One region of the Halobacillus sp. ACCC02827 genome, then DNA from elsewhere that is predicted to be linked to it. Evidence: riboswitches for the same ligand, from Rfam matches in the RefSeq annotation. Region 1 holds a riboswitch; each other region holds the start of a gene.
What was found. Region 1 has a riboswitch for S-adenosylmethionine ahead of QRD89_RS18120 (methionine ABC transporter ATP-binding protein). Riboswitches for the same ligand answer to the same signal wherever they lie in the genome.

Region 1 (5,017 bases):
AGGCTGTGCCGATAATATTGTGTCCGCATGCATGACCAAGACCCGGCAGGGCATCATATTCTGCCAAAAACCCGATTTTAGGTCCGGGAACACCAGAGCTTTTCACCGCACGGAAGGCCGTTTCATGTTCTGGAATATTCCGATCGACGACAAACCCTTCCTTTTCTAAAAGAGTGGTCAGCGTATCTGCAGCGAAATATTCCTCGTTGCCTATTTCCGGGCGTTCATGAATGCTGTGACTGATGGATAGGTATTCTCCCCGCTTCCCTTCTATCTTTTGCTCAAGAAGGGTGGAAAGAGAAGTTGCTGTTTCTGTAGTCATTTCCTCCACTCCTTTACCAGCCGATATCTTCCAATGGGACAAATGTCGGAATAAGGGAATCGTTATATGTTTTCTTAATGTGATCCGCTACGTCCTCTTCTTGATAAAGCTCAACGATTTTCTGGTAGACTTCTTTATCTGCTTCATCGGCACGAGCCGCAATGATGTTGATATAAGGTTGAGCGGTTTCATCCTCAATATAGACAGCGTCTTCCACCGGTACAAATCCTGCTTCAACCGCGACTCCATTATTAATGACGGATGCAGCGACATCGGGAAGGACACGTGGTGTCTGGGCAGCAACAATCGGCTCAAATTTCAAGTTCTTCGGATTATCTTCAATGATATCGAGCGATCCATTTCCGTCGAAATCTTCCGGTAGACCGATCAGACCCGCCTGCTCAAGGAGAAGCAGAGCGCGTCCCATGTTCGTTGCTTCTTTCGGGACAGCGATGGAACTTCCATCAGGAATGTCCTTTACATCTTTATATTTTTCGGAATAGACACCCATTGGAGCAATGATCGTCGTACCGATCGGCTTCAAGTCTAAATCGTGCTCTTCTATGAAGGAATCAAAATACGACACCGTCTGGAAAGCGTTCAAATCGATATCTCCATCAGCAAGTGCCATGTTCGGGCGCACGTAGTCCGCGAATTCAACCAGTTCAATGTCAATATTCTCTTTCTCTGCTTTCTCCTGGACTTTCTCCCAAATCGGGACGCCGGAACCATTCAGGCCTACCTTCACTTTCGTCTTCTCACCAGATGCTGCGTCGCCTTCACTGGAGCACCCTGCTAATACAAAACTGATGATTGCGATGAAACCTAAAATAAATCCCCACTTTTTCATAATAATATCCCCCTGTTATTGTCTACGTATTTTTCTTGATATAAAGTTTCCAACCGTCTGCGTAAGCTGCACAATCAGTACGAGCAATAGGACCGTTGCAATCATAATATCTGTTTCAAAGCGTTGATAGCCGTAAGAGATGGCCAAATCTCCCAAACCTCCGCCTCCAACAAAGCCCGCCATGGCGGAAGCACCGACGAGACCGATCGTTGCAATCGTCAAGTTAAGAATAATAGAACTCAATGCTTCTGGTATATAAACACGACGTATGATCTGCCACGGTGTCGCTCCCATCGCTTCTGCTGCTTCGATGACTCCTGGTTTCACTTCAAGCAAGCTGCTTTCCACAAGCCTCGCTATGTACGGAGCAGAGAAGATGACGAGCGGAACGACAGCTGCTGCTGTCCCGATCGATGAACCGACAAGCAGACGTGTAAACGGCAGGATCGCTACGAGCAATATGATGAACGGAATGGAACGGAAGAAGTTCACAACCGCACTTAATCCGTTAAAGAACGGTTTATTTTGAAGCAGCCCTCCCTGTCTCGTAACAACGAGAAGTATTCCAAGCGGCAGGCCGATTAGCGCTGCTGCCAGGAGGGATATACCGACCATGACAAGGGTCTGATATGTCGCTTCCCATATTTTCGGCCAAAAATCCATCAAATTAACCTGCATGTGCAGTCACCTCCTGTACCGTTACGGTTTGTTGGATATGGTGGATCGCTTTAAGAATTTCTTTCGCATCCCCTTGGAACTCCACGACTAAATGACCGAATGGAATACCCTGCAGTTCCGTAATCTGTCCGAACAGTACATTTACTTCCACATCAAAACGTTTTGCCACCTGTGAGAGGACCGGCTGTCCTGCGCTTTCCTCCACAAAGGTGATCCGGTAGATATTCCCGGAGGCATGGCGCTTTTCGATGCCGTCTAGAATAGACGCGGGTATATCATTCTCCATCACCGTCCTTACGAAATTCTTGGTTGTCGGATGCTGCGGATTGGAGAAAAGGTCGAAAATGGATCCACTCTCCATGACACGTCCGTTTTCCATCACTGCTATCCTGTCACACACCTCACGGACGACATTCATTTCGTGAGTGATCATCAGAATCGTAATGCCGTACTCGTCTCTCACCTTCTTCAAAAGTTCCAGGATTGACTTGGTTGTCTCCGGATCGAGAGCGGACGTTGCTTCGTCACATAATAGAATATCAGGGGAGGTCGCCAAAGCTCGGGCGATACCGACCCGCTGTTTCTGCCCGCCGGACAGCTGGTCCGGGTAATGATTTGCCTTTTCAGACAGACCGACGAAGGCTAGAATTTCCTTCACCCTTTGATCTATCTCTTTCTTCGGCGTACCGACAAGAGATAATGGAAATGCCACGTTATGGTGGACGGTTTTGGACTCCAGCAGATTAAAATGCTGAAAGATCATTCCGATGCGCTTCCGGACTGTCCTTAAATCCGGTTTGGACAGCTTCGTCAAATCCTCTCCATTGACGACGACCCTTCCTTCTGTCGGCCGTTCCAATAAATTAACAAGACGGACGAGCGTGCTTTTTCCAGCGCCGCTGAAACCGATGACTCCGAAGATTTCCCCTTTATGTATCGTCAAATCGACACGGTCGACGGCACGCAGTTCTTTCCCTTCGTGCTGATACACTTTCGATACGTTTTCAAACTGGATCATCGAATCCCTCCTATGCTTTCCTAAACAAAAAGAGCCTCTCTTCTTATAAAACAAGAAGAGAGGCTCACACGTATGTATATGAGATCCGTCTCTCCTCATCTGTCACGCCCACAGGCGTGCTGGAGTTGGCACAGTTTCTGACGGAGACATCCGTTCAGATCCGCTGCCGAGGTTTCAAAGGGCCAGTCCCTCCACCTCTCTAGATAAGAAGATCGATTCAATTCGTTATTCAATTATGTCACTGGTGAAAATGATAATACAGCCTCATCCACCTTGTCAATTCCATTTGTAACTTTTCTCAGAAAAATGGAGAAATTCAGATTCCATAAATACCTTAAAGGGTATGTATAGCCATAAATCAGGAAATTAAAAAGGAGGATTCTATGTTTCATTATACAGTTGAAACGAAGAAGAGTGTCGAGGATGCAGTGGAAAGCCTGGAACAACAGCTGAGTCTGGAGCAGTTCGGGGTCTTATGGAAGTTCAATGTCAAAGATAAGCTGACGAAAAAAGGATTGGACTTCCATCAGGAATTTCGTATTCTTGAAGTGTGTAATCCGAAAGAAGCAGAAAGCATCCTATCCGAGAATACCCTTGCCGGTTATTTTCTCCCTTGTAAAATGGTCGTATATGATGAGCAGGGCACAACAAAGATCGGAATGCCGAAACCAACTGCTCTTGTAAGTCTCATTGGCGATGCTGCCGTTCAATCACTCGCCTCCGATATCGAGGAACGGTTGATTCACTGTATAAGCAAAAGCGTGTGAAATTAGATCCCTGGTCAGGGTTCACCCATCCGCACTCTACCAGGGATCTCCATTTAATGCTCGATAGGCGGAATTTTCGGATCCGTACCTTTCAACGAGTAGTGAAAAGATCCCCGGTTGGTTACCGCTCCGTAGAAGATATCCGAAACCGCATGGGGAGTGATCTGTTTCTCTACCCACGCTTCTGTCTTTTCCATACGCGCTATCATATCCTTTTGTAAAATACCGTCCATAATCAAGGGGATGTCATAACCCCCACCCCTATTCCACATACCTATGTCTTCTCTAGTAACAGGCTCTTTTCCCTGCTTCAATTGCACCGTCAATCTCCCGTCCGGTTCTATGATTGCCGTGTATACGTCCTCAATCCGGAATACATCTTTTTCCCGAAGCATTTGTATTATGTTATCAATGGAATAGCGAATTCGCTTAACGTTTTCACCAATCATCTTCCCTTCGAAAACGACAACAGTTGGTTCGAAGGTCAATAACTTACCGAACCAAGGACTCCTCAGCTTCATCCATACAATGACTTTTTGTAAGAGCGCGATCGCTATAATAGCTGTCACCGTATGGATGTGGTTGATATTCGGATCAGCAATATCCGCTCCCACCACGGAGCCGAGAACCAGGACAACAACGAAGTCAAAGACAGGTAGTTCACCGATCGACCGCTTCCCCATAAAGAGACCTACGGCCAAAAGCAATGGCAGGATTGTGACGATTCTAAGCAGTACCTTCCAGGTATCCATCCAAAGTTCCATCATGTCACCTCTTCCTTAGCTTGGTATTCTATCGGTATTCTTATCCGAATCTTTTCTTGTTGACAAAAATACCACTAGGGGTATATTATTAGTCATGTACTGTTCAAAGCGAACAAAAATAACTGCTTAAGGGAGGCCGACGCAGTGGAATATAACACAGCTATGAAAAACAGAGTGAAACGATTAGAAGGGCAATTGAGAGGCGTACTGAAAATGATGGAGGAGAATAAAGACTGTAAAGATGTCATCACACAGCTTTCTGCATCCAGAAGCGCGATCGATCGTGCCATCGGTCTTGTCGTCAGCTCCAACCTTGCAGAGTGCATTCAAGGGTCCGATGACGATCAGACAACAGAAGCGTCCATTAACGAAGCTGTTCAATTGCTAGTCAAAAGCAGATAATTTTTTTACTTTACAATATACCCCTACACGTATTAGTATAACCCAATAAGGAGGCAGTAAAATGTCAGAGACGAAGAAAACGAACATCATTTTATTCAGCGGAGATTACGATAAGGCGATGGCCGCTTATATCATCGCCAACGGGGCAGCAGCCTATGATCATGAAGTTACCATCTTCCATACTTTCTGGGGACTGAATGCTCTAAGGAAAGACGA
Region 2 (5,017 bases), 100 kb from region 1:
GGTTATATGGATTTAATTATTATTGAAGCAGCTGACGTAGACTATGAAGCGATTTCGCGTTCCATGTTAAGATACGCGGATTATATAGTGGAAGGGTTCGAGAAGCACAATGACCAACCAGTCATCAACGAATCCTTTATTAAGAACATTTTGCCGGATGCTTTTACAGACAATCGTAAAAAGGTCTTCCTGGAAGAATTAAAGACCAGAAAAAAAGAGGCAGATCGCGATACAGCGGATACGTTAACTGTATTGATGGAAGAGATCAAACGGGAGGAGCCACGTCCCGCCATTTTGAAAGCTCTCTCTGCCAATTTAGAACCCCTCGAGGATTATAAGGGGTTCCTGCAGGAGCTCCGCCTTTTCTACAGAATCTAAGATTACAAACCTGTGTGGAAACTGGAGAGGATAAAGATAGAACAATAATCCTCTCCGCATATGTAAAAACGTTTCTTGTTCAAACACTCTCTCGTTCATTGACTTATAGTAGGACAATCTTGGGACATGAAAATGGGCAACAGGAACAGCGGAAACAGACAGGTCCCTGATAGAGAAAAGCTACGAGGAGCACTGGACGTCCCGTGGAAAGCCCGGAGCACACCGACTCCAAAACCACTGCGGAAGCAAACCAAAGCCAGTCACAAATGTGACTGGCTTTGGTTTTATTTCTCCGCTTCCATGATTTGATCGAGCACAGGATAAGCCGCTTCAATTCCTTCTTCCGCAACAAGACAAGCTACCCCGACCGGTGTATCCCAAAACGAATCCGGGATATATGGATTCTTCAAACCTGCCGGCTGATAAAGCGCGCGATAGATCCGTTCCAAGTGCTGCCTGGTCACTGCCTCTTCCTCTTTTCTTTCGCCTCTTGCCAACAGAAAAACGTGACGCATGGATTGAAACAGATTATCTCCCGGCATGAACGTATATTCCTTAAAGAATCCAAGCTGTTTCTCCGCCTGCTCCTTTAAACCATGACTGACACATAGATCATCCAAATGTTCACGAAGGTGCCGGTAAACTTGTTGGAACACTCTCCGCTTCTCCTCCTGCATGACCTTATCTGTATAAACCTCTTGCAGCTTTGCATATGCGGTTTCTTTCGTCCATTCCATCCCCATCACCTCTCTTTATATAGTTCGCCGTCAGGGAGAGGAATCCTTGTCATATCCGAATGCTTCCGCTTCCATTTCGACAGATTGGTAAAGCAGAGGAAAGTCTCTGGTCCCTTCTCTCAAATAATCCCCCAATTTCGGCGCCACTTTGTTCCATACCATCGGGTTGGCAGCCATCGCTTGAAACAGGGCAAGTTCATTCTTCGAGAACCTTTTTAACGAGTGGATATAATCCAGCGTCAACTGAAAGCCCGGGAAGAGGTGTTTATCCCGCTTTTTCTGGAAAGCTTCCATGACCACTTCCCTGTCATCACCTGCATCGATCCGCATGCACGCATCTGCGAGCAGAAACGCCTGCATGAAAGCATCATTAATACCAAGTCCTGTACTTGGGTCTTTACTGTGACCTGCATCGCCGATCAGGGCCCATCCGTTTCCATAAGGTTTACGGAAAAAGTTAGGCACCCCTGAGGTCCCGATGATACTTCCTTGCAAACGGGCATTCTCCAACCGCTTTTCCATTCCATACAGCTGCTTGTACATACGGACAAACGCTTCGGGGGAATCTTTCATCATAGTTTTAAACTCATCCGGATGAACCTCAAGACCGATACAATCTCTTCCTTGTTCCATTGGGAACAAAAAGCCGATTCTTCCTTCATGAAGAAATATTTCCGTAGTAGGCGTTTCCAAAGGGGGAATTCCCTCAAAATATCCGTACAGCACTGGTCTGAGAGGCGGTGTATCGTGATACACTTCCGCACCTGCCTGGCGGGCGATCGTCGAATGTTTACCATCTGCTCCGACAATTAAATCACCATACACCTCTTTCTCTCTCCCTTTCCCTTTTATCCTCACCCCTACCATGCGGTCTTGATCCCACAAAACCTCCCGCACAGCTGTCTCTGAAAGAAAGGTTACTCCCTCGTACAGGAAGGTGCGTTCTATAAGAAGCATATCCAGGCGGTCACGCTTTGGTATGACCGTGTAGGCAGACCTCGGGCCATCTATGTAACTGGAACCGATATGTGTCCTCATCCGATCCACCTTCCGCAGGCCGCCAGCCAGCAATTTGTCTAAAATGCCGAGTTCTTCTAAGTAACCGGTATGCGACATATAATGAGTTGATAACGTATCACTCGGGAAAGGAGCTTTATCTATAAGAAGTACTTTTTTTCCGAGTTTTCCAAGCAGAACTGCTAAACTCGCGCCTGCCACCCGTGCACCTGCAATGACCACATCATAGCGATTGTCCATAAAGATCCCCTCTTCTTTTCTACTAATCCTGCTTCCACTCTACCAGATTCATAACATAAAAAAACTCCCGTTTCCGGGAGTCATGTATTAGTACGTGCGCTCTTCTTCTACTTCGTGATTCTGATTCATAATGGAAAGCTTGCTTGGTGAGTTTCCTTTCGCCATTTCTTCAGCCTTTTCGATGGCAGTATCACGTTCATCGTAAAGATCTGTCGGAGCCACGTCTTCGATTTTAACAAACCAGCCTGTTACGTCTTTATTTGGGACTACACTATATTCTTTCATTCTATCTTCACTCCTCTACTATTTTTGAATGTAGTAAGAGCATTCCCAGCTGGATGCATACTCAAACATCAAAGACCTCGGAGAAAGGGTTTGACATTGCACAGGCACACGTATATAATTTCAAACAAGTCAGACTAATCGAATACACTCTTATCGAGAGCGGCAGAGGGACTAGGCCCTACGACGCCCGGCAACCATCAAGCAAAGACTTGAAAAGGTGCTAAATCCTACAGATCCGGTGATCTGAAAGATAAGGGGAGGTAATCCGTACATACAGCCCTCTTCTTTCTTACAGAAGAGGGCTTTTCGTTTGCCTTCCGCCACCAAGGTAGAGGTTCCTAGGAACAACAATCCAAGGAGGAGAATGATTGATGACTTTCCCTAACCACCCGTACGGTCCAGAGACTTTGTTGTTACACGGCGGACAGGAGCCAGACCCGGCTACCGGTTCCCGCGCAGTGCCGATTTATCAAACGACCTCTTATGTCTTCCGAGACACAGACCACGCTCAGAACCTGTTCGCCCTTGCAGAACCGGGAAACATTTATACGCGGATCATGAACCCGACCGTGGATGCTTTCGAGCAGCGGATGGCTTTATTGGAAGACGGAGCCGCAGCTGTAGCTACTTCTTCCGGAATGTCAGCGATCACACTCGCCATTTTGAATATTGCAGGGGCCGGAGATGAAATCGTGGCTTCCTCCAACCTTTACGGCGGCACATACAACCTCTTCGTCCATACCCTTCCGAGGTATGGAATCCATGTTCGTTTCATTGAAGGCAGCAGCCATGACGACTTCCAAGCAGCCATTACCTCAAATACAAAGGCTATTTTCGCGGAAACGATTGGAAATCCGAGTCTGGATGTTCTCGATATCGAGAAAGTGGCAGCTGTAGCCCACAGTCATCACATCCCACTTATTATCGATAACACCTTTGCCACCCCTTATGTATGCCAACCTTTCGCATGGGGCGCGGATATCGTCGTCCACTCCGCTACGAAATGGATCGGGGGACACGGCACGACGATTGGCGGTGTCGTCATTGACAGCGGCCGTTTTAACTGGGACCACGAGAAGTTCCCTGGATTTACAACTCCGGATGAGAGCTACAATGGAATCCGCTACGCCGATCTCGGTCCCGCAGCCTACGCGGTTAAACTCCGCGTCCAACTTCTCCGGGATATCGGGGCATGCCTAAGCCCGCAAAATGCTTTCCTGTTGCTGCAAGGGTTGGAGACGCTGCATCTCCGAATTAAAAAGCATGCGGATCAGGCACTCGAGATTGCCAGGTATTTAGAAAAACATGAAGGAGTCGAGTGGGTGCGTTATCCGGGATTACCCGATCATCCTACCCACCCCCTTGCTGAGAAGTACTTCCATTACGGCCACGGCTCCATCGTCGTTTTTGGTATTTCAGGCGGCAGGGAAGCTGGTCGTACACTGATAGACAACATCGGATTGTGGTCCCATGTAGCTAACGTCGGCGATGCAAAATCGTTAATTATTCATCCCGCATCCACCACACACCAACAGTTGAACGAGCATGACCTGAAGAAATCGGGCGTCACCGAGGAGCTCGTGCGTCTGTCTGTAGGCCTGGAGTCGGTTGATGACTTGATTGATGAATTGGATGCTGCCATCCGCCAAGCTACAGGTGCTGGGTCGGCAAGTAAAAACAGGAACCATCCAGCACTGCCGATTCTACAATCATCCTTGGATCGTTCAGAAGGCCAACTGAGGAAAAGGACGATCGGGTTTACCACAAGTCCTTCTCCGGAGGATGTAAACAGACTTGCTCAACTCGGCTATACGATTGTGGATCTATCCTCAGAAGAAGAGGCACCTACTTATGTGGATATCCTTCATTTTGACCGGTTGAACACAGATGAACCGATTATCGAGCAGCAGCCGCACGGAATTTTGTGGATTAATGAGGCAATAGCGGAGGATGAGGAAACCACGATTTCCGGTATACGAATATATGACGCTGTCGTAGCGGTTCGTACAGGAAAAAGCATCTCCTCCTCTCTACAATCGGTCTAATCGAAAGCATTACGGAAAGGAGAATTCGTTCATGTCATTGAAAAACCCAGTCAGCCAGGAAACAGAAAGTCCAGTCCTTTCCATTGGTCCTTTGGAATTAGAGTCAGGAGATCGGCTGACTGATGTAGAACTCGCTTACGAGCGTTATGGTAAAGCGGATGCTCCTGTCATTTTAGTCTGCCATGCGTTGACGGGAAACCAATTGGCAGTCGGATCAAAGGAAGAACCTGGCTGGTGGGCTGGCTTGATCGGAGACGACTGTCCCATCGATACGAAACACTATCAAGTCATTACCTTCAACGTGCTCGGCGGATG
Region 3 (5,017 bases), 980 kb from region 1:
GTCATTCACCATCGCAAGAGCAAAGGAAGACCGGCCACTTCAGTCGATGGTCTTCCAGGAACGGGGGGTGATTCCGTGGCTGACCGTGGAGGGTAACGTCAGTTTTGGTTTGAAAATGCGTCGTGTACCAGCGGCGGTCATCAAGGAACGGACCGCGTATTATTTAGAAAAAGTAGGGCTGGAGCGTTTCGCCAAGCTTTACCCTAGAGAGCTTTCCGGAGGAATGAAACAACGGGTGAGCATTGCCAGAGCATTCGCAAATGACCCGGAAATATTGTTGATGGATGAACCGTTCGCAGCATTGGATGAACAGAATAAATTCATCCTGCAGGAAGAATTACTCAACATCTGGGCCGAAACGAAAAAAACGGTCCTCTTCATTACACATAGTATCGATGAAGCACTCCTGCTCAGCGACCGGATTCTCTTGATGAGTGCCCAGCCGGGGAGGATTGTAAAGGAAAAACGAATCGAGCTCCCCAGACCAAGAAATATGGAGCAGGTCAGGGCTGACCCTGTCATGGCGGAACAATTCGTGGAGGTCTGGAATCATCTTCAGGAAGAAGTGCAACGATCAAGGATTTAAGAAAGGGGAAACATCCCATGCGTAAATCATTATGGATCTTTATCTCTCTTTTTTTATTTTTGGGTATAGCAGCAGGCTGCAGTGATAAGGAGTCTGAACAAGGAAAGCAGAAAGAAACCGTATCCGGCGATCTGGCTCCGCTTGAGAAGCGTCAGAAGGTAGTTATTGCAGAGGACGGTGCGGCGTCCGGTGCAGGATTTTACATCGCGAAAGAGAAAGGATATTTCGATGACTATAACATAGACATCGAATTTACGACATTCGCCAACAGTGATGATATGCTGCCGGCGCTTGCTTCCGGTGAAGTGGACATCGCCGGCGGAGTCTCCACCGCTTCGTTCTTCAATGCGATCGCTCAGGGAATCGATGTGAAGATCATCGCTGATAAAGGGCACTATTTCGATGGCAATTCCTACTTCAGTTTTGTTATTAGAGAAGACCTTCAGGATGAAATCAAGGAGTATGCCGATTTTAAAGGAAAACGGATTGCTGTATCTTCAAAGAATGCCGTGGATGATTACATCTTTCATGAAATGCTGAAGCATGCCGGCTTGACTGAGAAGGACGTAGAGGTTGTTTTAATGTCGGATTTCGGTAATATGCTGGCCGCGATGGGGAATAAATCCATAGATGCTGCCCTGCAGATAGAGCCTTTGATAACACAGGGAGAATCGCAGGGGTTACATGTGCGGTTCGGTGATGCTACGGATTATGCTCCAGAAGCACAAATCGCGATGGTTCTAGGCTCACCGGAATTTGTTGAAGAAGAAACAGACGTATCGCTCCGCTTCATGGCTGCTTATTTGAAGGGGGTACGCGATTACAACGATGCATTTCTTCACGGCGAGGGACTTGATGAAGTCATTGATATCATGACAAAACACACCGCTTTGAAGGATCCTGAAATATGGAAGAAAGTCGGCGTGACAGGACTGGATCCGGACGGCAGTATGTTCGTGGAGGATATTAAAGATCAGTTCGACTTTTACAACTCCAATGGTGCCATCATCGGCGAAGTAGATTTCGATGAGGCTGTAGACCCTTCTCTGGCAGCCAAAGCCGTGGACATTATCGGAGAGTATGATAAAAAGTAACATTCCAAGTTTTTCTCTTGTCAGAGAGAAAAAAATGATGTAAAGTAACGAGAGACTCAATTGAATAGTTCTTATCAAGAGAAGTGGAGGAACTGGTCCTAAGAAGCTTCAGCAACCACCAACACAGTTGGCCGGTGCTAAATCCAGCAGGTTTTAGACCTGACAGATAAGAGGGGACGGAAACAAAGAAGCCTTCTTATCCTAAAGAGGGCTTCTTTTTTATTTGTTTGGCCTGGTCTTGTCTGTATCACAGAAACATTCATGAGTTCACCAAGAAGGAGGCAGAAAAGATGACAAAACCGAAAGCAAATATTTTTGCACTTATTCCATTTGTAGTATTTATTGTATTGTTCATTGGTTCAGGGATCGTGACAGGTGACTTCTACAAAATGCCTGTACTCGTCGCTCTGTTTGCAGCTATACTGGTAGCGCTGCTTATGGATCGAAAAACAGATTTTGAAACGAAAATCATGACACTCTCCAAAGGGGGAGGACACCCGAATATCATCTTGATGGTTGTGATCTTCCTGCTCGCGGGAGCATTTGCTTCCGTCGCACAGGGAATGGGGGCTGTAGATTCCACCGTCAACCTTGGCCTGAGCTACCTGCCTGGTGGATGGATGGTCGTCGGCCTGTTCGTCATTGGGTGTTTCATATCCATTTCCATGGGTACTTCCACAGGGACAGTTGTAGCTTTAGCCCCGATCGGACTTGGTGTCGCAGAACAAACAGATATTGGTGTGGCGCTGATTATGGGAGCCATTGTAAGTGGGGCTATGTTCGGGGACAACCTCTCCATCATTTCTGATACAACCATTGCAGCTGTTCGAACACAAGGCACGGAAATGAAAGAAAAGTTCAAGGCGAACTTCTTTATCGTTCTTCCGGCTGCCATAGTAACAGCGGTTATTTTTGCAGTATGGACAGCCAGTGCGAGTGCAGATCTTGGGGAAACATACTCGTATAATTTCCTTGAAGTCATTCCATATCTCGGAGTGCTCCTGTTCGCCATCCTTGGGGTAAACGTCATATTCGTTCTGATCGGCGGAACGGTAGCAGCCGGAATTGTCGGTTTGATTCTCGGTAAATTCTCGGGGATGGAACTGATTAACCTGATCGGAGACGGCTTCGCTAACATGCAGGAGTTGTCTATGATCGCTATCCTGCTCGGAGGACTTGTAGAGCTGATCCGTTATAACGGCGGAATTGAGTATCTACTGGAAGCGGTGAATAAACGTGTCCGGTCTAATCGTGGTGGAGAGTTCGGTATCGCCGGTATCGTAACCGCGATCAATTTGTCCACTGCAAACAACACGATTTCGATCATCACGGCCGGTCCATTAGCCAAACAGATCTCTGATGATTACGGCATTGAACCGAGAAGATCCGCCAGCCTGTTGGACATCTTTGCAAGCTCTGTTCAAGGAATCATTCCTTACGGAGCCCAACTCCTTGCTGTAGCCGGTGTGGCATCGATTTCACCTATTGCAATCGTACCGTTTTGTATTTATCCGATCTTAACAGCCGTGTCCGGAATTCTTGCTATTGTCTTCAAGTTTCCTAAGTTTACGGTTCAGAAAGCAGATCCTTCCGCTCAAAAAGGATCCTGATATTCTCTGACTGGAAGAGGCTCCCTGAAATAGGGAGCTTCTTTTTCGTTTGGAAAAGGTGGTATGGCTGGGGGAGAGATCGGGCTCCAGGAGAAGGGACCTTTCCACTGGGCGCCCGGTGAGCGGCCATAAAGGAAGGCGGAGGTAGTTGGTCACTTAATAGATTTTTTCAAATTCGAATGAAATATTAATTCTTTAAATAGTTCATGAATTTGATATTATATTTCAAAATGAATCTATTGTAATGGGGCTATAGAATGAAAAAAACAGTCGAAAAAGAGAGAGAGGGGTCTTATGTGGTATAGACGACTATAGTTATATTCGGTACGCTTTTACTACATATTGTAAACGCTTCCATAATAAAGACTCTCATCATGATCCGCCATTGTTGGGAAAGTTCGATCGTCATGCGGGATAGCGGTCTTACTTTTACAAATAAATAAAGGCAAGGAGGAATGTAGAGTGAAAGGCAGGAGAAGAGGTTGGTTTGTTGTGCTGCTTACATTCTGTCTGTTGATTCCGGGAACGATGACCGGACCGGTATCGGCGGACGGGAAAAAGTCGAACAAGGGAACAGAGTTAATTCTTTTGCAGAACGTACCGGAAGCGGACAGGACAATTAAAGGGGATACGGTTCAGATGGAGGTGCTGCGTGTTTACAAAGATGGTCACTTCAAGAAGGTCGAGGAGAATCTGAAGTGGTCGTCCAACAATAAACGGGTGGCGGAAGTGGATGAACATGGAAAAGTAACATGGCACGGAAAACCCGGGCGAGCGTGGATTACCGTCCGCAGCGGGAAGGATCAGGACCGGATCGCCGTCCATTTCAAACGAAAGAAGCATAAAGGGCAGTCCGAGGTTACTCCTGTACTGATGAAGCAGAAAGGAAAGAAGTATGACATCGTAAGGAATGCCATCGATAAAATGACAATGGAGGAGAAAGTCGGACAGATGTTGATGCCTGACTTCCGTACTTGGAAGGGGAAAAATGTCACGGAAATGAATGCTGAAATAGGGCAGATGGTAAAACAATATCATTTGGGAGGAGTCATTCTTTTCCGTGAAAATGTCGTAACCACAGAGCAAACGACAACGCTTGTCGACGATTACCAGAGTTCGAGTGAGAAATTTGGACTGCTTATGACCATTGATCAGGAAGGTGGAATCGTCACAAGGCTGCAATCCGGGACAGATATGCCTGGAAATATGGCACTTGGGGCAGCACGTTCGGAAGAGCTAGCTCAGAATGTTGGTAATGCCATTGGAGAAGAACTTGCGGCGCTTGGATTCAATGTGAATTTCGCTCCTGTGATGGATGTAAACAATAATCCGGATAATCCGGTTATCGGCGTCCGTTCCTTCGGTGGAGACCCAAGATTGGTTGGAACGATGGGAACCGCTTATATGCGGGGATTACAACAAGCTGGTGTCGCTGCTACGGCCAAGCACTTCCCTGGCCATGGAGATACCGCTGTCGATTCTCATCTAGGTCTTCCTGAAGTGCCTCACGATTTAGACCGACTCAAGGAAGTGGAACTCTATCCCTTCCAACAAGCAATGGATGCAGGTATTGACGCAATCATGACGGCACACGTCACTTTCCCGAAAATTGATGATACCGAAGTGATTTCTCAGAAGGATGGGACGCCGATTGCTCTTCCTGCCACCTTATCAGAGAAGGTGTTGACCGGCTTAATTCGTGAAGAGATGGGCTATGAAGGGATTGT
Region 4 (5,017 bases), 110 kb from region 1:
CGGGATGGACGGTCGCTGTCGTCTGGACGCAGAGGGCGGCGCTCTTCAGTCCGGCATGGACGGCTTCGGACAGTGGACTGCCGTCGAGCCAGGCGTGCAGCACAGCAGCGGAGAATGCATCTCCGGCGCCCGTGACGTCTACGGTCGTGTCGAGGGCAGGGGCGGGATAGTGGCGGATGCTGCCACCGCTTTCCCCGACCATGACACCCCGCTTGCCCCATGTCACCGTGACATAGCGGACACCGCAGGCGAGCCAGTGTTCAACGGCGCCTTTCCACTGGTCTTCGTTTTGAATGGGAATGTCGAAGTGTGCGGCGCTTTCTTCGACGTTCGTCATCAGCCACGTCAGGCCGCTGATATCTGCGGGCAGCCGCTTCATTTTCGGTATCGAGACGGTGATGAAGGCGACCGGCGTGTGGTCGGCGGCTGCCTCCTTAAGCAGGAAGGCGAGCGTCTCCTGCGGGCAGTTCAAATCGGCGATGACGCATTCGGCCTGCTTCCATTTCTTCTCGTGACGACGGATCTCCTCCGGAAGAACAGCGTCGTAAATAGCCATATCGGCGAAGGCCATCGTCATTTCTCCGTGCTCGTCGAGGACAGCGGTGTACGTGCCTGTGTTCCGGTCCGGCAGATGGAGGACGCCGTCCATTATGATATACTCGGCAGAGGCGCGGGCGATGATCTCCCAGTCGGCATCTCTGCCGGCAGCAGTGATGAGTGTCGGCCGGTTTCCGAGACGACCGAGGTTTTCCGCGATGTTTCTGGCGACGCCGCCGGCGCTTGCGGTCGATCGCACCGGATTCGATGTCTTATAGTCGAAGCGCTCCAGGCAGTGATACTTGCGGTCGACGTTGGCGGCACCGATGCAGAGGACAGGACGGGAATGATTCAGGACATAGGCGCGGCCGAGCAGAATATTTTTCTGTACAAGCTGGGAGATGACGTTGGCGACGGTGGACCGGGACAGGGCGAGGATTTGGGAGAGGTCGTGTTGGGAAATATACGGGTTATTTGCAATCTGTTCATACACCTGACGTTCGCGGTCGGTCAGTTTGTTTGGTAACATAGACAGCCCTCCGGACAAATGTTTGATTCATGGAACATATGTCTAAAGTAGCTGAATTGGAAAAAGCTAGCAATAAAATAGAGACAGGTCGTACGTCCGACTTATCGACAAAATTTTCCGACAACAGGTTGCCAATCGTTTGGGAATTGCTGTATAGTGGGGCTAACAACTTCATAGATAAACGTTCTTATCGAGAAAGGTGGAGGGACTGGCCCTTTGAAGCCTTAGCAGCAGACTCCTGACGGGTACTGTGCTAATTCCAGAAGCGTACGTGCTTGCAGATGAGAAGAGGTTAGATACGCAGGTAATCCGCTCTTCTTATGGTGAGAAGTGTGGATTTTTTTAATTTCAACGGAAGAAGGATGATAGAGATGACGAATTCAACCATCAAACGAGCTCCATTCAAAGGCGATCATGTCGGGAGCTTCCTGAGACCCGAGCGTTTGAAGGAAGCGCGCCGGCAGAAAGCGGAGGGGACGATTTCCCAAGAAGAGCTTCGCCGGATCGAAGACGAAGAGATAACGAAGCTTGTCGCGAAACAGAAAGAGGCAGGACTTCCTGCCGTTACAGACGGGGATTTCCGTCGCAGCTGGTGGCACTTCGATTTCCTTGAAGGACTCGATGGAGTGGAAGGCTACGACAAGGAGAAGGGACTTCAGTTCGACGGGGTGGAAACGAAGGCACGCGGTGTCAAAGTGACTGGAAAGGTCGGGTTCACGGATCATCCGGCGATCAGGGACTTCCGTTTCCTGAAAGAAATCGCCGGCGATTCCGTCGCAAAGCTGACGATTCCGAGCCCCAACATGCTGCTGTTCCGTGCCGACATCGACAGGGAGATCTACCCGACGGATGAAGCGCTGCTCGCGGATTTGGTGGATGCGTACCAAGGATTCATTCAGCGGATTTACGAAGAAGGGTGCCGCTACCTGCAGCTCGATGATACCGCCTGGGCGAGCTTTTTCTCGGAAAAAGGCAGAGAAGCGATTGCTGCGGAAGGCCGCGATCCGGAACGTGCCGCTACCCTGTGTGCCCGTTCGATCAACGAATCGATTGCAGAGCGTCCGGAAGACCTGTTGATCACGATGCACATCTGCCGCGGAAACTTCCGTTCGACCTTCATGACGACAGGGAGCTATGAAGCGCTGTCGGAGACGATCTTCGACGGTTTGGACGTCGACGGCCTGTTCCTGGAATTCGATGATGAACGCTCCGGCGGCTTCGAACCGCTCCGTCACGTCAACCGCCCGGATCTGTCGGTCGTCCTCGGCCTGATTACATCGAAGACCGGCGAACTGGAAGACCCGGACCGGATCAAAGCCCGGATCTTAGAGGCATCCGACTATGTGCCGATGTCCCAGCTCTGTCTCAGCCCGCAGTGCGGGTTCGCATCGACGGAAGAGGGGAATGTGATTTCAGAGGAAGAGCAGTGGGCGAAGATCCGACACGTGCTTGAAATTGCAGAGGAAGTTTGGAGATAGATAGTATAGAAAAAGCGTCCGGCTTACGAGCCGGACGCTTTTTTGTTTGGAGAGCGGGCTCCGGTAAATAGGGACGCCTCGCCCTCTCCTAAGGGCTATTATTCAGCAGCCATCGCTTTCCTCCGCACCGCGAAAAAGGAATGGATGGCCGCTGTGACCGGGATGATGAGCGCAATGCCGATGCCGGCACAGAAGATCGCGATCATTTCTTCACTGAACACTTTGGAATTGACGATTTCGCCCAGCGAATAGTCCAAATCCTTGAACCAGATAAGCAGGGCAAGGTAGCCGCCGAAGAAGGCGAAGAACAGCGTGTTCGTATCCGTCCCGAGGATGTCGCGGCCGACGTTCATGCCGGAGACGAACAAGTCCTTCCTTGAGATCTCCGGATGGTGGTGCTGCACCTCACTCATCGATGACGTGATGGAAATCGCCACTTCCGTGATGGCGCCGATCGTCCCGATGATGATGACGGAGGCGGCGATTTTCACGAAATCGAGCCCGATGTATAACGAGTAGGGCGCGAGGCTGTCGGAATCTTCTTCACTGAACCCTTGGATCATCGACATATCTGTAATCAAATGGATGCCGACGAGCAAAATGGCGATCGTGACCATCGTAGCGAGAAACGCGGTGCCCGTCTTCAAATTCCAGTCGTTCACGTAAATCAGGTTGACGTAGCTGATGACCGCACAGGCGATGATGGTCACGATGATCGGATTGATGTGCGGATCGAGCATGAAAAACAGCGCGACGATGAGAATGACGAAGTTGAAGAATAACGATGCGAACGATCGTACTCCTTTTTTTCCTCCGACGAGGACCATCAATAGGAATAATATGGCGGTTAAGGCGACTAGTACATTCATGATCTCTTCCTCTTTGCGTTAATGATGAACAGTGTAGTGTAGACACTGATCGGGATCGTCAGGACAATGCCGATGCCGCCGACAAGCGCCCGGGCGATTTCAAGCGACAGATTCATGGACAGCGTGAAGCCGAGCGGCGATGTATTCTTCAAGTAGAGAAGAATCGACGGGATCGAGCCGGCGGCATAGACGAAGAACAAGATGCTCGTCAGGGTCCCCATGACGTCCTTTCCGATGTCCATACCGGATTTCCGCAATGCCTTTCCTGTGATGGCGGCATCCTTCTCATAGAGTCCGAACAGTGATGAAGCGATCGTGATCGATACGTCCATCACGGCACCAAGCGAGCCGATGAACAGCCCGGCCATGAATACTTCCCTGTACGGACGGGTCAAATACTGCATTTCCTCATAGCGGAGGCCGTTCCCCTGCAGGGCCTGGATGACGAAATAGGCGATCGCTAAAGAAACGGAAATGCCGATCAGCGTAGATAGAATGGCAGCATACGTCTTCTGATTGAATCCGTTTAAGAAAAGGAGTGAACCGATGCTGAACAAAATGACGAGCCCGCTGCAGATAAAGAGCAGGGTACCGTCGGAATTGGCGATATAAAGATCGAGCGCGAAGTACATCAAGGCTGCGTTGACGACGAGGCTGACGATCGAGAGTGCGCCGCGCTTTCTACCGACAATCAACAGTAGAAAAAGGAAGACCCAGGCGGCAGCGAGGACGTATTTGTCACGCTTTGCATCGATGATCGCACCGGTCAGTCCATCTTCCTGCAGCGAATTTTCATCGATGGAAACAAACACTTCATTCCCTTCCTCGTACTTTTGGTCGTATGCTTCCGAAGAAGAGTATTCGTTGCTCATGTCGATTTTTTTACCCTTATGGGGTCCGTTCAATATTTCCCCGGAAATGGTTTGTGTAGAAATGGTGTCTTTATTGTCGTGGATGTCTGTAACATTCTCCGTATCGACCGTCTGCGTATCGGTCACTTCTGCAATCGTGCGGCCGTAAAGTCCGGCGTTATGGTTGACGAATACCATCGAAGCGATGCAGGTGATGGCGAGCAGGGTGATGACGATCCATTGGCGGTGGGTGATACGGGTAAGTATCTTTCCTGCCTTCATGTTTGAATAAGCCTCCATGCCAACCGTCCGGCGGTGCGGACAGTGGAAAACTGGGCTCTTGAAAGAGTCCGCTGAATAACGCGCTTATCATAGCAGATAACTCCCTCACCGTCAAAACTCTCCGTAGGTTAACTATATTTGCTTTAGCCACTTAAGTTTCCCGACAGCCTGTTAAGTTCTGACTTCGAAAAGAGGAAGTGATTTTCAGGTAGAGAGCGGGCTCCGGGGAATAGAGCGCTTTCCGTGGGGTGCTCCTCATCGCTGCGCGCTTCCGGGGTCTCACCTATGCCACCATTCCCACAGGAGTCTGCTCTATTCCCCTCCACCCTTTACCATACACGCCTTTCCTTTGATTTATTGATGCAGCCTGATTCATATTTCAAAGGGGGGAAGGCTTTACCTGTTCCTTAGATTTTCGCGGCAGACTAAAAAAGCCCTGTCTTCGAAAAGACAGGGCTTAAATTCCATCAG

Region 2: another riboswitch for S-adenosylmethionine. It lies ahead of QRD89_RS17610 (O-acetylhomoserine aminocarboxypropyltransferase/cysteine synthase family protein); the one in region 1 lies ahead of QRD89_RS18120 (methionine ABC transporter ATP-binding protein).
Region 3: another riboswitch for S-adenosylmethionine. It lies ahead of QRD89_RS03775 (Na+/H+ antiporter NhaC family protein); the one in region 1 lies ahead of QRD89_RS18120 (methionine ABC transporter ATP-binding protein).
Region 4: another riboswitch for S-adenosylmethionine. It lies ahead of QRD89_RS18640 (5-methyltetrahydropteroyltriglutamate--homocysteine S-methyltransferase); the one in region 1 lies ahead of QRD89_RS18120 (methionine ABC transporter ATP-binding protein).

The regions. Positions count from the first base shown of each region.
Region 1 is NZ_CP128168.1:3,441,914-3,446,930, forward strand. It holds gene QRD89_RS18105 (M20 family metallopeptidase) at 1-322, opposite strand, end outside; gene QRD89_RS18110 (MetQ/NlpA family ABC transporter substrate-binding protein) at 336-1,172, opposite strand; gene QRD89_RS18115 (methionine ABC transporter permease) at 1,188-1,850, opposite strand; gene QRD89_RS18120 (methionine ABC transporter ATP-binding protein) at 1,840-2,868, opposite strand; SAM riboswitch class I at 2,961-3,078, opposite strand; gene QRD89_RS18125 (DUF302 domain-containing protein) at 3,252-3,635, shown strand; gene QRD89_RS18130 (DUF421 domain-containing protein) at 3,689-4,402, opposite strand; gene QRD89_RS18135 (metal-sensitive transcriptional regulator) at 4,544-4,801, shown strand; gene QRD89_RS18140 (DsrE/DsrF/DrsH-like family protein) at 4,863-5,017, shown strand, end outside.
Region 2 is NZ_CP128168.1:3,337,050-3,342,066, forward strand. It holds gene QRD89_RS17590 (TetR/AcrR family transcriptional regulator) at 1-378, shown strand, start outside; gene QRD89_RS17595 (hypothetical protein) at 663-1,115, opposite strand; gene QRD89_RS17600 (NAD(P)/FAD-dependent oxidoreductase) at 1,146-2,372, opposite strand; gene QRD89_RS17605 (DUF2188 domain-containing protein) at 2,460-2,657, opposite strand; SAM riboswitch class I at 2,805-2,914, shown strand; gene QRD89_RS17610 (O-acetylhomoserine aminocarboxypropyltransferase/cysteine synthase family protein) at 3,029-4,702, shown strand; gene metX (homoserine O-acetyltransferase MetX) at 4,734-5,017, shown strand, end outside.
Region 3 is NZ_CP128168.1:747,876-752,892, forward strand. It holds gene QRD89_RS03765 (ABC transporter ATP-binding protein) at 1-586, shown strand, start outside; gene QRD89_RS03770 (ABC transporter substrate-binding protein) at 604-1,680, shown strand; SAM riboswitch class I at 1,749-1,853, shown strand; gene QRD89_RS03775 (Na+/H+ antiporter NhaC family protein) at 1,971-3,290, shown strand; gene QRD89_RS03780 (glycoside hydrolase family 3 protein) at 3,753-5,017, shown strand, end outside.
Region 4 is NZ_CP128168.1:3,553,306-3,558,322, reverse strand. It holds gene QRD89_RS18645 (carbohydrate kinase) at 1-1,066, opposite strand, end outside; SAM riboswitch class I at 1,251-1,354, shown strand; gene QRD89_RS18640 (5-methyltetrahydropteroyltriglutamate--homocysteine S-methyltransferase) at 1,438-2,544, shown strand; gene QRD89_RS18635 (YibE/F family protein) at 2,643-3,413, opposite strand; gene QRD89_RS18630 (YibE/F family protein) at 3,410-4,546, opposite strand; gene ahpF (alkyl hydroperoxide reductase subunit F) at 5,014-5,017, opposite strand, start outside.